Linked DNA regions of Pseudosulfitobacter pseudonitzschiae. The protein of the gene in region 2 binds, or shares a complex with, the protein of the main gene of each other region. Links are inferred from orthologs where the notes say so. Each region holds a gene or a part of one and is shown on either strand. Other genes may lie near its edges.

Region 1 (6,735 bases), 1.5 Mb from region 2 along the record:
CAGGCCGATGTTACACACCACCAGATGATCACGGGTCACGGGTGCGATGTCGCGCAGGATGTCGGAGCGGTTCATCAGTAGCCCCCCCAGAAGGTTGCGTCGGTCAGGATTGCGACGGGTTTGTTGCACATGAAGGTGTATTTCAGGATCGCGTCCAGTTCATCCGCATCCGACTTTCTGTGAAAGTGGTAGGTGGGTATGTTCAGCTGGGCTAGCAGCGCCTTGGTGTGGACGGCCATTTCGGCCTGACAGGCGACGGGTTCCTTCAGTTCGCCCCGGTAGGAGATCAGCATCGGCAGCGGCATCCGGTAGAATTGCGTCAACGTCACCAATGTGTTGATCGTGACCCCGATGGCGGTGTTCTGCATGATGATCATCGGGCGTTTGCCGCCCATCCACGCACCTGCGCACAGGCCCATGCCTTCGTCTTCCTTGTTGGCGGGGACATGCATGATGTCGGGGTGTGCCTCGACGGCGTCAATCACGCCGCCCAGTTGTTTGCACGGCACGGTGGTGACAAAGGCGATGTCATTGGCCACCAGATCACCGACGATCTGTTCTGATATGCTCATGGGTTTCTTTCTGTTCGGTCAGAGTTGTGCGGCAAGGTCGAAGGTTTCATCAGGGAAATATTTGGCAAGACGCACATCGGCGCTGCGGGCGTGGCCCTCCATGCCTTCGACTCGGCTGATGCGGGCGGTGGCGATGGCCACGGATTTCGATCCGGCGCGGGTTGCGCGCTGCCATGTGACGACTTTCATGTATTTGTGAACGCTCAGGCCACCAGTATACTTTGCCGCGCCCGAGGTCGGCAACACATGGTTGGTGCCCGTGGCCTTGTCGCCATAGGACACGGTGGTCTCTTCGCCCAGAAACAGCGAACCATAGCAGGTCAGGCGGTCCAGCCACCAATCAAGATCGGCGGCCTGTACAGTCAGGTGTTCCGGCGCATAGGCGTCGGAACAGGCCACCATCTCTTCGCGGTCGTCGCACAGCACGATTTCGGCATAGTCGCGCCATGCCGCTTCGGCGCTTTCGCGGTTCAGAGTCGGCAGGGCCGCGATCAGGGCAGGCACGCGGGCGGCGACGTCCATTGCCAGCGCGCGGTTATCGGTGACCAGCCAGACCGGCGAGTTGTAACCATGTTCGGCCTGACTGACCAAATCCGTGGCCACGATATGCGGGTCGGCGGATACGTCGGCAAGGATCAGGCTGTCGGTGGGCCCTGCGACCATGTCGATGCCGACGCGACCATACAGGATGCGTTTGGCTTCGGCGACATACTGGTTGCCGGGACCGGCAAGGATGTCGGCGCGGGGCAGTCCGAACAGGCCGAATGTCATTGCGGCAATCCCTTGCACCCCGCCCATCGCCAGAATGCTGTCAGCACCGCACAGATGCGCGGCAAAAATGATTGCAGGCGGCAACCCGACACCGGGGTGCGGAGGCGAGCAGGCGGCGATATGGCTGACACCGGCGACTTTGGCGGTGGTTACAGTCATGATCGCCGATGCGACGTGCGCATATCGTCCGCCGGGGATATAGCAACCGGCGGCGTTGCAGGGGATGGTTTTTTGCCCCGCGATCAGGCCGGGAAGGACTTCGGTTTGCACGTCTTGTACAGATTGCTTTTGCGTCTCGGCAAATCGGCGGACGTTGTCATGGGCAAAGGCGATGTCGTCGCGCAGCGATTGCGGCACACGCGCGCAAGCCTCTGCGATGGCATTGGCGTCAAGCAGCACAGGGCCGTCATAGCCGTCAAACTGCGCGGCGTATTTACGGGCGGCATCTTCGCCACCCTGTTCGATGTCAACCAGGATGTCCGAGACGGTTTGATGCACGTCCGACGCGCCGGTCTGGGCGGTTTTGATCGCTTTTTTCAGGTATTCGCGGGGCACTGGCGTCGCTCCATGTCTTGGACAAGGGAACGCTAGTGCAGCAGGGGGGGCGGGGTCACCCTTGGGTTGGCGACTTTGGGAAGATCACCGTGGCGATTTCAAGAATGTGATAAAAGGCTGCCAAGGCCATCGCCGCGCAGCAATGGCCTTGGTCTGCATCACCCTTGCAGCGGTTTTACACCTACATCATCGGCGGCCTGCGCCTTGATCGCCAGCGCGGCAGCATAGGACGCCGCTGCGGTGGTGAAATAGGGGATCTTGTCGTAAAGCGCGATCGAGCGGATCGATTTGCTGTCCTCGACCGCTTGGGTGCCTTCGGTCGAGTTCATGACCATCTGCACGCCACCGTTTTTCATCAGGTCGGTCACGTCGGGGCGGCCTTCGTAGACCTTGTTGACGATCCCGCAGGTGTGGCCGTTGTCATTCAGCCACTTGGCGGTGCCATTGGTGCCAACAAGGGTAAAGCCCAGTTCCAGCAGGATTTTAGCCGCTTCCAGCATATCGGCTGATTTGTCATCGTCTTTGATCGACACGAACACGCAGCCCTCGCGCGGCAGCGGGTTGCCTGCGCCCATCTGCGCCTTGAGGAAAGCACGCGGGAAATCGCGGTCCCAGCCCATGACTTCGCCGGTCGAACGCATCTCGGGGCCGAGGATCGTATCGACACCGGGGAAGCGGGCAAAGGGCAGGACGGCCTCTTTCACCGAATACCACGGCATGTTGGGGTCGGCCAATGTCATCGGGTCGCCCAGCGGCAGCACGTCGGAATATTTGGCGCTTGCATCGTAGGGCGCGCGCATCGGGAAGTTGGACAGCGGTTCCCCCGCCATGACTCGTGCGGCAATCGACGCAATCGCGCTGTCGGTGGCCTTGGCCACAAAGGGCACGGTACGCGAGGCGCGCGGGTTAACCTCGATCAGGTAGATCTCGCCATCCTTGACCGCGAACTGGATGTTCATCAGGCCGACCACATGCAGCGCCTTGGCCAATGCGTGTGTCTGAACCTTGACCTGTTCGATGATTTCGTCGGACAGCGAATAGGGGGGCAGCGAACAGGCACTGTCGCCCGAGTGTACGCCCGCCTCTTCGATGTGCTGCATGATGCCCGCAACATGCACGTCGGTGCCGTCACAGATCGCATCGACGTCCAGCTCGACCGCGCCGGACAGATAGCTGTCCAGCAGTACGGGACTGTCGCCCGACACCACAACCGCCTCGCTGATATAGCGTTCAAGCTGGGCCTGATCGCGCACGATTTCCATTGCGCGACCGCCAAGGACATACGAGGGGCGGATCACCAACGGAAAGCCGATGTCGGCAGCGATGGAGATCGCTTCGGCGTCGGAATGGGCGATGCCGTTGTGCGGCTGTTTCAGGCCAAGACCCTGCACCAGTTGCTGGAACCGTTCGCGATCTTCCGCCAGATCAATGGCGTCGGGCGTGGTGCCAAGGATCGGAATGCCTTCGGCGTGCAGAGCGGCGGCGATTTTCAGCGGGGTTTGCCCGCCGAATTGCACGATCACACCGTGCAACGTGCCGTTTTCCTGCTCGACCCGTAGTATTTCCATGACGTGTTCAAAGGTCAGCGGCTCGAAATACAGCCGGTCCGAGGTGTCATAGTCGGTCGAAACCGTCTCGGGGTTGCAGTTGACCATGATAGTTTCATAGCCCGTCGAGGTCAGCGCATAGCATGCGTGGCAGCAGCAATAATCGAATTCGATGCCCTGACCGATGCGGTTCGGACCGCCGCCCAGAATAACAACCTTTTTGCGGTTTGACGGGCGGGCTTCGCATTCGACCTCGCCAAAGACGGGGGTTTCATAGGTCGAGTACATATAGGGCGTTTGCGCCTCGAACTCTGCGGCACAGGTGTCGATGCGTTTGAACACGGCTACGACGCCCGCGTTGCGGCGCGCGGTGCGCACCTGATCTTCGGTCAGGCCGGTCAGCTTGCCCAGACGCGCATCGGTAAAGCCCATCATCTTGAGGTGACGCAGACCCTTTTCATCCTCGGGCAGACCACTGGCGCGCACCTCTTCTTCGGTGTCCACAATCTCGCGGATACGGGCCAGAAACCACGGGTCGAACATTGTGATGCCGTGAATGTCCACGTCGCTGATTCCATGACGCATGGCTTGGGCGATCACCCGGATACGGTCGGGTGTCTGCTGCGCCAGCGCCTTGGTGATTGCGGCGCGATCCGGCGCTCCGGGGATGCGGATTTCGTCAAAGCCGGTCAGACCGGTTTCCAGCGAGGCCAACGCCTTTTGCATCGATTCGTGGATGGTGCGGCCAACGGCCATTGCCTCGCCCACAGATTTCATCGCTGTGGTCAGGTTCGGTTCCGAGCCGGGGAATTTTTCGAACGCAAAGCGTGGGATCTTGGTGACGACATAATCAATCGTCGGCTCGAAGCTGGCGGGCGTCACCTTGGTGATGTCGTTGTCCAACTCGTCCAGCGTATAGCCGACGGCCAGTTTTGCGGCGATCTTGGCAATCGGGAAACCCGTCGCCTTGGACGCCAGCGCGGATGAGCGCGACACGCGCGGGTTCATTTCGATCACGACCATGCGGCCATCGGCGGGGTTCACTGCCCATTGCACGTTCGATCCACCGGTTTCCACGCCGATCTCGCGCAGCACGGCGATCGAGTGGTTGCGCATGATCTGGTATTCTTTGTCGGTCAGCGTCAGGGCAGGGGCCACGGTGATGCTGTCGCCGGTGTGTACGCCCATCGGGTCGATGTTTTCGATGGAACAGACGATAATGGCATTGTCGGCGGTGTCGCGCACCACTTCCATTTCGTATTCTTTCCAGCCCAGCAGGCTTTCATCGACCAGAATTTGGCCAACGGGCGACGCATCCATACCGGTGCGGCAAAAGTGTTCGTAATCTTCGCGGTTATAGGCGACGCCACCGCCGGTGCCGCCCATGGTAAAGGCGGGGCGGATGATCGCGGGCAGACCCACGTAATCCAGCGTCTCGAACGCCAGCGCGACACCGGCGGCCAGATCTTTCTTGCCGTCCGGTCCCTTGGGCGCGGTCACAATCGTGGCTTTGGGGTTCTCGATGCCCAAACGGTCCATCGCTTCGCGGAACAATTTGCGGTCTTCGGCCATCTCGATGGCTTCGCGCTTGGCACCGATCATCTCGACGCCGTATTTTTTCAGCACGCCCATCTCTTCCAGCGCCAGCGAGGTGTTCAGGCCGGTCTGCCCGCCCATTGTCGGCAACAGCGCGTCGGGGCGTTCCTTTTCGATGATCTTGGCGACCATCTCGGGTGTAATCGGTTCGATATAGGTGGCATCGGCCATGCCCGGATCGGTCATAATGGTGGCAGGGTTCGAATTGACCAGAATGATCCGGTAACCTTCCTCGCGCAGGGCCTTGCAGGCCTGAGCGCCGGAGTAATCGAATTCGCAAGCCTGCCCGATAACAATGGGGCCAGCTCCGATGATCATGATGGACTTGATATCGGTTCTTTTTGGCATGGCGCGGCCCCTTCAGTTTCCGGGCACCCCCTGCGCCCAAATTGTCCTGCGTTATAGGCAACAAGGCGTCGGGCGCAAGGGCCGTCACCTTGCCATCGGCCAATCAGACAGGGGTATTGGCAAAAATCTTTGCCTCTGCTGGCCTGTCAGAAGGAACCACAGGCCCGCAGGTGCGTTAACGTGGTATCTTCGGGGGAATCTGTCTTGCGTTATTCTGCACTGCTTTTAGGCTCGATCGGGGTGTTGGTCGATACTTTTGATCTGCAACGCCGCGCGTTCAACGCAGCCTTTGCCGCCAATGATCTGGACTGGGCATGGAGCACCGAAGAATACGCCGAACTGTCACGCGTGATCGGAGGGCATGCGCGTATCCAGCATTACGCCGACAGTATGGACCACGAGGTGGACGCCAGTGCGATCTACGATTCCAAGATCGACGCCTTTGGTACGGCGCTGGAAGGCGGCGTGAGTTTGCGTCCCGGCATTTCCGATCTGATCGCAGAAGCCCGCCGGTGCGATGTGAAAATCGCCTGCGTCAGCGCCGAGGACAAACGTCAGGTTGCACTGATCTTGCGTGCCTTGGGCCGCGATCTGGACCCGTCAGTTTTCGATTATATCGGTGATGGATCAAAGGCGGCCCGCCCCAAACCGGAACCCGCAATCTACCGCGATGCGCTGCGCGCTTTGAATGTGGACGCCGGGGCCGCACTGGCCATAGAAGACACGCCCGAAGGGGCCGCATCGGCGGTGGACGCGGGGATTGACACTTTCGCTTACCCCGGACCCGGCATGGAGGATCGCACCTTTGAGGGGGTAATCGGAGTAGGTACACCGTCGCTGGATCTGCTGCACAGCGCAGAACCGACCGCCTGAGGGCAGCGCCTCACGCGGCGTCAAAATCCATTGTCAGAAACGTCCGCACCGCCGCCTCGAAGTCGCGCGGCTTTTCGGCGTGCAGCCAATGGCCGGTGTCGGGAATCTTTGCAAAATGCACCTGCGAGAACAGCTCTTTGATCCGCGGGCGGTGTTTAGATGTGACATATTGTGATGTGCCCCCCGTAAGAAACAGCGTCGGCCCGTCAAAGCAACCCTCCAGATCGGGAAAGGACATGATGTCGGGCATATTCGCCTCAAGCGCATCAAGGTTCAAAAGCCAGCGTTTCTCTGCCACGTCCAGCGATTGGGTAAAGAACGACTGCAAGGCCGGTTCGACCCCAAGTGCTGCCAACTGTTCGGCGGCTTCAGATCTGCGGGTGACCGTGTCTAGATCAACGCCGCGCATGGCGGTGATGAATTCGGATTGGCTGTGCGTGTAGGACACCGGTGCAATATCGGCGATAACCAGC
Region 2 (4,885 bases):
ACGCAAGCATGGGAATGCAACCGGTACTGGACCCAAGTCACCAAATACGAAAAAGACGGTCCGGTACCCCATTACGTCACGCTCAAAGGGATGGGCCGAGAGGTGGAGATCGGCGCATTTTTGTCCGAGGACGAGCGCATCGCCCTGTACGACGAGCTGAACCGCGCCTTGCGGCGTTAGCTTGCTATTAGAGGGTGCTGCCGCCCCGGACAGGGCGGCAAATCAAGTATTTCCGAAAAGCGCTGCGAACGGCGCGGGCGCGTCAGGAGCTCAGACGGTCCTTGACCATCAACCCGACACTGCCAAAGTCCATTTGGCCGGTGTATTTGGCTTTCAGCACAGCCATCACCTTGCCCATGTCGCGGATGCTGTCGGCACCCACCTCGGCCACAGCTGCATCGACGGCAGCGGCACTTTTCTCTTCGCTCAACTGCTGGGGCAGGAACTCTTCGATGATCTTGACCTCAGAGCGTTCCCGCTCGGCCAGATCCAGACGCCCGCCCTCTTCATAAGCGCGCGCGCTTTCCTGCCGTTGTTTGACCATGCGGCTCAGGATCGCCAGAAGGGCGGCATCGTCCACACCGTCCTCGGCGCCTGCGGCGCGGACATCAATGTCTTTGTCCTTGAACGCCGCATTGATCAGCCGCAGTGTCGAAAGCCGGTCGGTGGCTTTTTCCTTCATCGCCCGCTTTAGCGCAGTCGAAATCCGGGTTCGCATATCCATAAGTGTGTCCCATCCCCATGGGTTGTTGATAAGTTTGTGACATTACCGAAACGCCAGCCAAGCCGCAACTGTTGCCTCTGCAACTAAGCTGTTGATATTTATAGACTTCGCAAATTAGCACCCGCCCTTGACCCTGCCTGTTGCAATGACTAGTTTCGCGCGACTTTGTCCGCATCCCTGTACACATGAGGCCGCCCATGTCCGCGCACGCTCCCACGCACCCGACCGCCTGTCTTGCCCTAGCCGATGGCACGCTTTTTTACGGGGTGGGTTTTGGCGCCACCGGCCAAACCGAAGCTGAACTGTGCTTTAACACAGCGATGACCGGCTATCAGGAGATCATGACCGACCCGTCCTATGCAGGGCAAATCGTGACCTTTACCTTCCCGCATATCGGCAACACGGGCATCACGCCCGAAGACGATGAAAATGCCGACCCGGTGGCGGCTGGCATGGTGGTGAAATGGATGCCGACCGAGCCATCGAACTGGCGCAGCGCGGGCACATTGGGCGACTGGCTGTCGGCACGTGGACGTATCGCGATTGGCGGCGTCGATACCCGCCGTCTGACCCGTGCGATCCGCCACGCAGGTGCGCCGCATGTGGCGCTGGTCCACAACCCAGATGGCATCTTCGACACAGAAAAACTGGTTGCTGCCGCGCGCGGTTTTGCGGGGTTGAACGGTGTTGATCTGGCCAAAGATGTCACCTGTGCACAGTCCTACCAATGGAACGAAATGCGGTGGGCATGGCCCGAAGGCTACAAGCCGCAAAAAGACCCTAAATACAAAGTGGTGGCCGTCGATTATGGCGCCAAGCGCAATATCCTGCGCTGTCTGGCTTCGGCCGGTTGCGACGTGACCGTGCTGCCCGCCAGCGCCACAACCGAGGATGTGTTGTCACACAATCCCGATGGTGTGTTCCTATCCAACGGACCGGGCGATCCGGCAGCCACCGGCGTCTATGCAGTGCCGATGATCAAGGGTATTCTGGACCAGACCGACCTGCCCGTTTTTGGCATCTGTCTGGGCCACCAGATGCTGGCGCTGGCGCTTGGCGCACAGACAGTCAAGATGAGCCACGGTCACCACGGCGCCAACCATCCGGTGAAGGATCACGAGACCGGCAAGGTCGAGATCACTTCGATGAACCACGGCTTTGCCGTCGACGGGCAGAGTCTGCCCAAAGGCGTGATCGAAACCCACACCTCGCTTTTTGACGGGTCGAACTGCGGCATCCGCATCGACGGGCGTCCGGTCTATTCGGTACAGCATCACCCCGAAGCCAGCCCCGGCCCGCAAGACAGCTTTTACCTGTTCGAGCGTTTCGCCGAGGCAATGGCCGAACGCGCCCGCTAAAAGCCGTTCGCCTGCACCTGGGTGAAATAGGGCGATTCCGTTAAGTGGGACACCCGACATTAATACGCTCTTAACCATCCTTGGCCCAAGGTGACATTTGTCATCTACGCTGAGGCCCTCCATGAGCGATCAAAGGCTGCGACTTGTCGAACCTCAAGGGGTGCCCGATCTGCGGGCCGGTGTCCCTTTGGGTCGTCAGCTGGTCAATGCGGAGCTAATTTCAGAATCAGAATTGTTGAACGCCCTTGACCTGCAACGGCGCGTCGATGCGCAACTGGGCGATATTCTTGTGGCCGAGGGCGTTTTGCAGCCCACCGATCTGCTGGCGACGTTGGCCCACCAGTACAACGCGCAGATGATCGACCTGAACGCCAGCCCGCCGCACCCGAAACTGGCTGCTGCCTTGCCGCCTGCCCTGTGCCTGAAACATCAGGTGGTGCCATGGATGCGCGTGGGAAACACCCTGCTGGTGGCCACCGCACGCCCCGATCTTTTTGCAAACCTTCAATGCTGCATGGGCATGCAAGGGCACGCCATGCTGCCGGTGGTCACCGACGCAGGCGCCATCCGCGTCCAGATCAACCGGCTTTACAGCGCCGAACTGGCGCACGTTGCAATCACCCGCGTCGCCAGCGTTGAAAGCTGCCGCAACTGGGGCGGGGGCAATGCGCTGTGGCTGTGGTTGGCAGGCTTTGCGCTGACTGCCTGCCTGCTTTTGTCCCCCGCGTGGACAGTGACGGTGGCCTGCCTGTGGGCGGCGCTGACATTGATGATGACAACCGCAATGAAAGGTGCGGCATTTGTCGCGCAGATCGTGGGGGGCCTGCACGGCCACCTGTCGGCCCCACCCCCTGTGCCACCGCCCTTTCGCCTGCCACGGGTGTCGGTGATGGTGCCGCTGCTGCACGAAAAAGAGATTGCCAACGCGCTGATCAAACGGCTGGAGCGGCTGACCTATCCCAAGTCCCTGCTCGAAGTCGTTCTGGTACTGGAAGCCAGCGACATCGTCACCCGCGACACCATCGCGCGCACCGAATTGCCGCCCTGGATCAGCGTCATCGAGGTGCCGGACGCCGATTGCCTGACCACCAAACCACGGGCGCTGAACTATGCGCTGGATTTCTGCAAAGGGTCCATCATCGGGGTATGGGACGCCGAAGACGCGCCCGAACCGGACCAGATCGAAAAAGTGGTGCTGCGGTTCCGCACCGCGCCGCCCGACGTCGCCTGCCTGCAGGGGATTCTGGATTATTACAATCCGCGCACCAACTGGATGTCACGCTGTTTCACCATCGAATATGCGACGTGGTGGCGGCTGATCCTGCCCGGTATCGCGCGGCTGGGGCTGGTGCTCCCGCTGGGCGGGACAACGCTGTTTTTCCGCCGCGACATTCTGGAGCGTCTGGGCGGCTGGGATGCGCACAACGTCACCGAAGACGCCGATCTGGGCGTGCGGCTGGCACGCCACGGCTATCGTACCGAACTGCTGCCCACGGCCACCCATGAAGAGGCCAACTGCCGCCCGTGGCGCTGGGTGCGGCAACGTTCGCGCTGGCTCAAGGGGTTCATGATAACCTATTTCGTGCACATGCGTCACCCGCGCCAGTTGCTGCGCGAACTGGGCTGGAAGCGCGTTGCAGGCTTGCAGGTGATCTTTCTGGCCACCTTTTCGCAATTCGCGGCGGCACCGCTGTTGTGGTCGTTCTGGCTGATCCCGCTGGGTTTACCGCATCCGGTCCAGACGACACTGGGCACGCAGGCGGTGTGGGCAATGACCGCGCTTTTTGTCGTCTCGGAACTGCTAAGCCTGACGCTGGGGCTTGCGGCGGTGTCGGGCCGTGCACACCGGCATTTGCTGCCTTGGGTGCCCACAATGCCGTTCTATTTCCCTCTGGGCGCGCTGGCCGCCTACAAAGCCTTGTACGAAATGATCGCACAGCCGTTCTTTTGGGACAAAACCCAGCACGGATATGCCGAGGCAACCGAAAACGTCTGACAGCGTGATCGCGCTTCAGCCGTCTTCCTCGCGCTGTGCCGCGTCCAGCTTCAACCGCGTCATGAACGCAACCGAGATATGTTCGCGCAACGCCGCCCCCGCCGCTGCGCCATCACCCGCCTCGATGGCCCGCACAATGGCGTCGTGTTCCTGCTGGGCAATCTCAGCGCGCCCGTCTGCCGCCAGCGTTGTCGTTGCCATCAGCGCCATGCTGCGATGCACCAGATCCAGTTGCTGTACCAGATATCGGTTGTGCGAGGCCAAATGGATCTGCTTATGAAACCGCCGGTTCGCGCGCGCCATCGCCGCCGGATCGTTCAGTAGTTTGTTGTCCGCCTCGACCATCTCGCGCAAAACGCGCACTTCTTCGGCTGTGGCGTGACGTGCCGCGAGGTTGGCGGCCAACCCCTCAAGCTCGCCGCGCACGACGTAAAGTTCGGCCATCTGGTTGTGATCCAGCGACGCCACGATCAGGCTCCGCCCGTCTCGCGCCAACAGCGATTGCGTCTCAAGCCGTTGCAACGCTTCGCGGATCGGGGTGCGCGACATGCCGAACCGGTCCGCCAGTTCGCTTTCCACCAACCGGTCACCGGGACGGTATTGCCCCATGTCGATCGCTTCGAGGATCATCGAATAGGCATCTGTGTTCACTGGCTTCATCCCGCACTCCGGCCTTGGGCAATCTTGCGCGCACCCTAAGGGCGCGGGGCGCGGATGTGCAAGCCTTGGCGCTTGCATGCCGCGCCGCGCGGGCCTACCACGGGGCCATGCCACACACCGATTTCTCTCATGTTACGTCTTGGGTCT

What was found. Proteins that work in one complex are often made in the same cells at the same time.
Region 1: the proteins of carA (region 2) and carB are in contact, whole or in part, in a solved structure (PDB 1KEE), measured with the Escherichia coli proteins. The link is inferred for Pseudosulfitobacter pseudonitzschiae from one-to-one orthologs.

What each region holds. Positions count from the first base shown.
Region 1 is NZ_CP022415.1:2,408,955-2,415,689, reverse strand. What follows is about bases 1,857-5,789. They hold carB (carbamoyl-phosphate synthase large subunit), read right to left. Parts: upstream 5,390-5,789; coding sequence 2,057-5,389; downstream 1,857-2,056. Other genes in these bases: SULPSESMR1_RS11680 (HAD family hydrolase), read left to right, coding at 5,594-5,789; hisD (histidinol dehydrogenase), read right to left, coding at 1,857-1,898. In the rest of the region: comE (sulfopyruvate decarboxylase subunit beta), read right to left, coding at 1-75; comD (sulfopyruvate decarboxylase subunit alpha), read right to left, coding at 75-572; more of hisD, read right to left, coding at 591-1,856; more of SULPSESMR1_RS11680, read left to right, coding at 5,790-6,262; SULPSESMR1_RS11675 (alpha/beta fold hydrolase), read right to left, coding at 6,273-6,735. UniProt on the Escherichia coli protein: Large subunit of the glutamine-dependent carbamoyl phosphate synthetase (CPSase).
Region 2 is NZ_CP022415.1:907,031-911,915, reverse strand. The notes cover bases 112-3,001. They hold carA (glutamine-hydrolyzing carbamoyl-phosphate synthase small subunit), read left to right. Parts: upstream 112-921; coding sequence 922-2,082; downstream 2,083-3,001. Other genes in these bases: SULPSESMR1_RS04315 (glycosyltransferase family 2 protein), read left to right, coding at 2,204-3,001; SULPSESMR1_RS04325 (GatB/YqeY domain-containing protein), read right to left, coding at 263-724; SULPSESMR1_RS04330 (DUF2244 domain-containing protein), read left to right, coding at 112-180. Outside these bases: more of SULPSESMR1_RS04330, read left to right, coding at 1-111; more of SULPSESMR1_RS04315, read left to right, coding at 3,002-4,078; SULPSESMR1_RS04310 (GntR family transcriptional regulator), read right to left, coding at 4,094-4,738; SULPSESMR1_RS04305 (pyrimidine 5'-nucleotidase), read left to right, coding at 4,846-4,885. UniProt on the Escherichia coli protein: Small subunit of the glutamine-dependent carbamoyl phosphate synthetase (CPSase).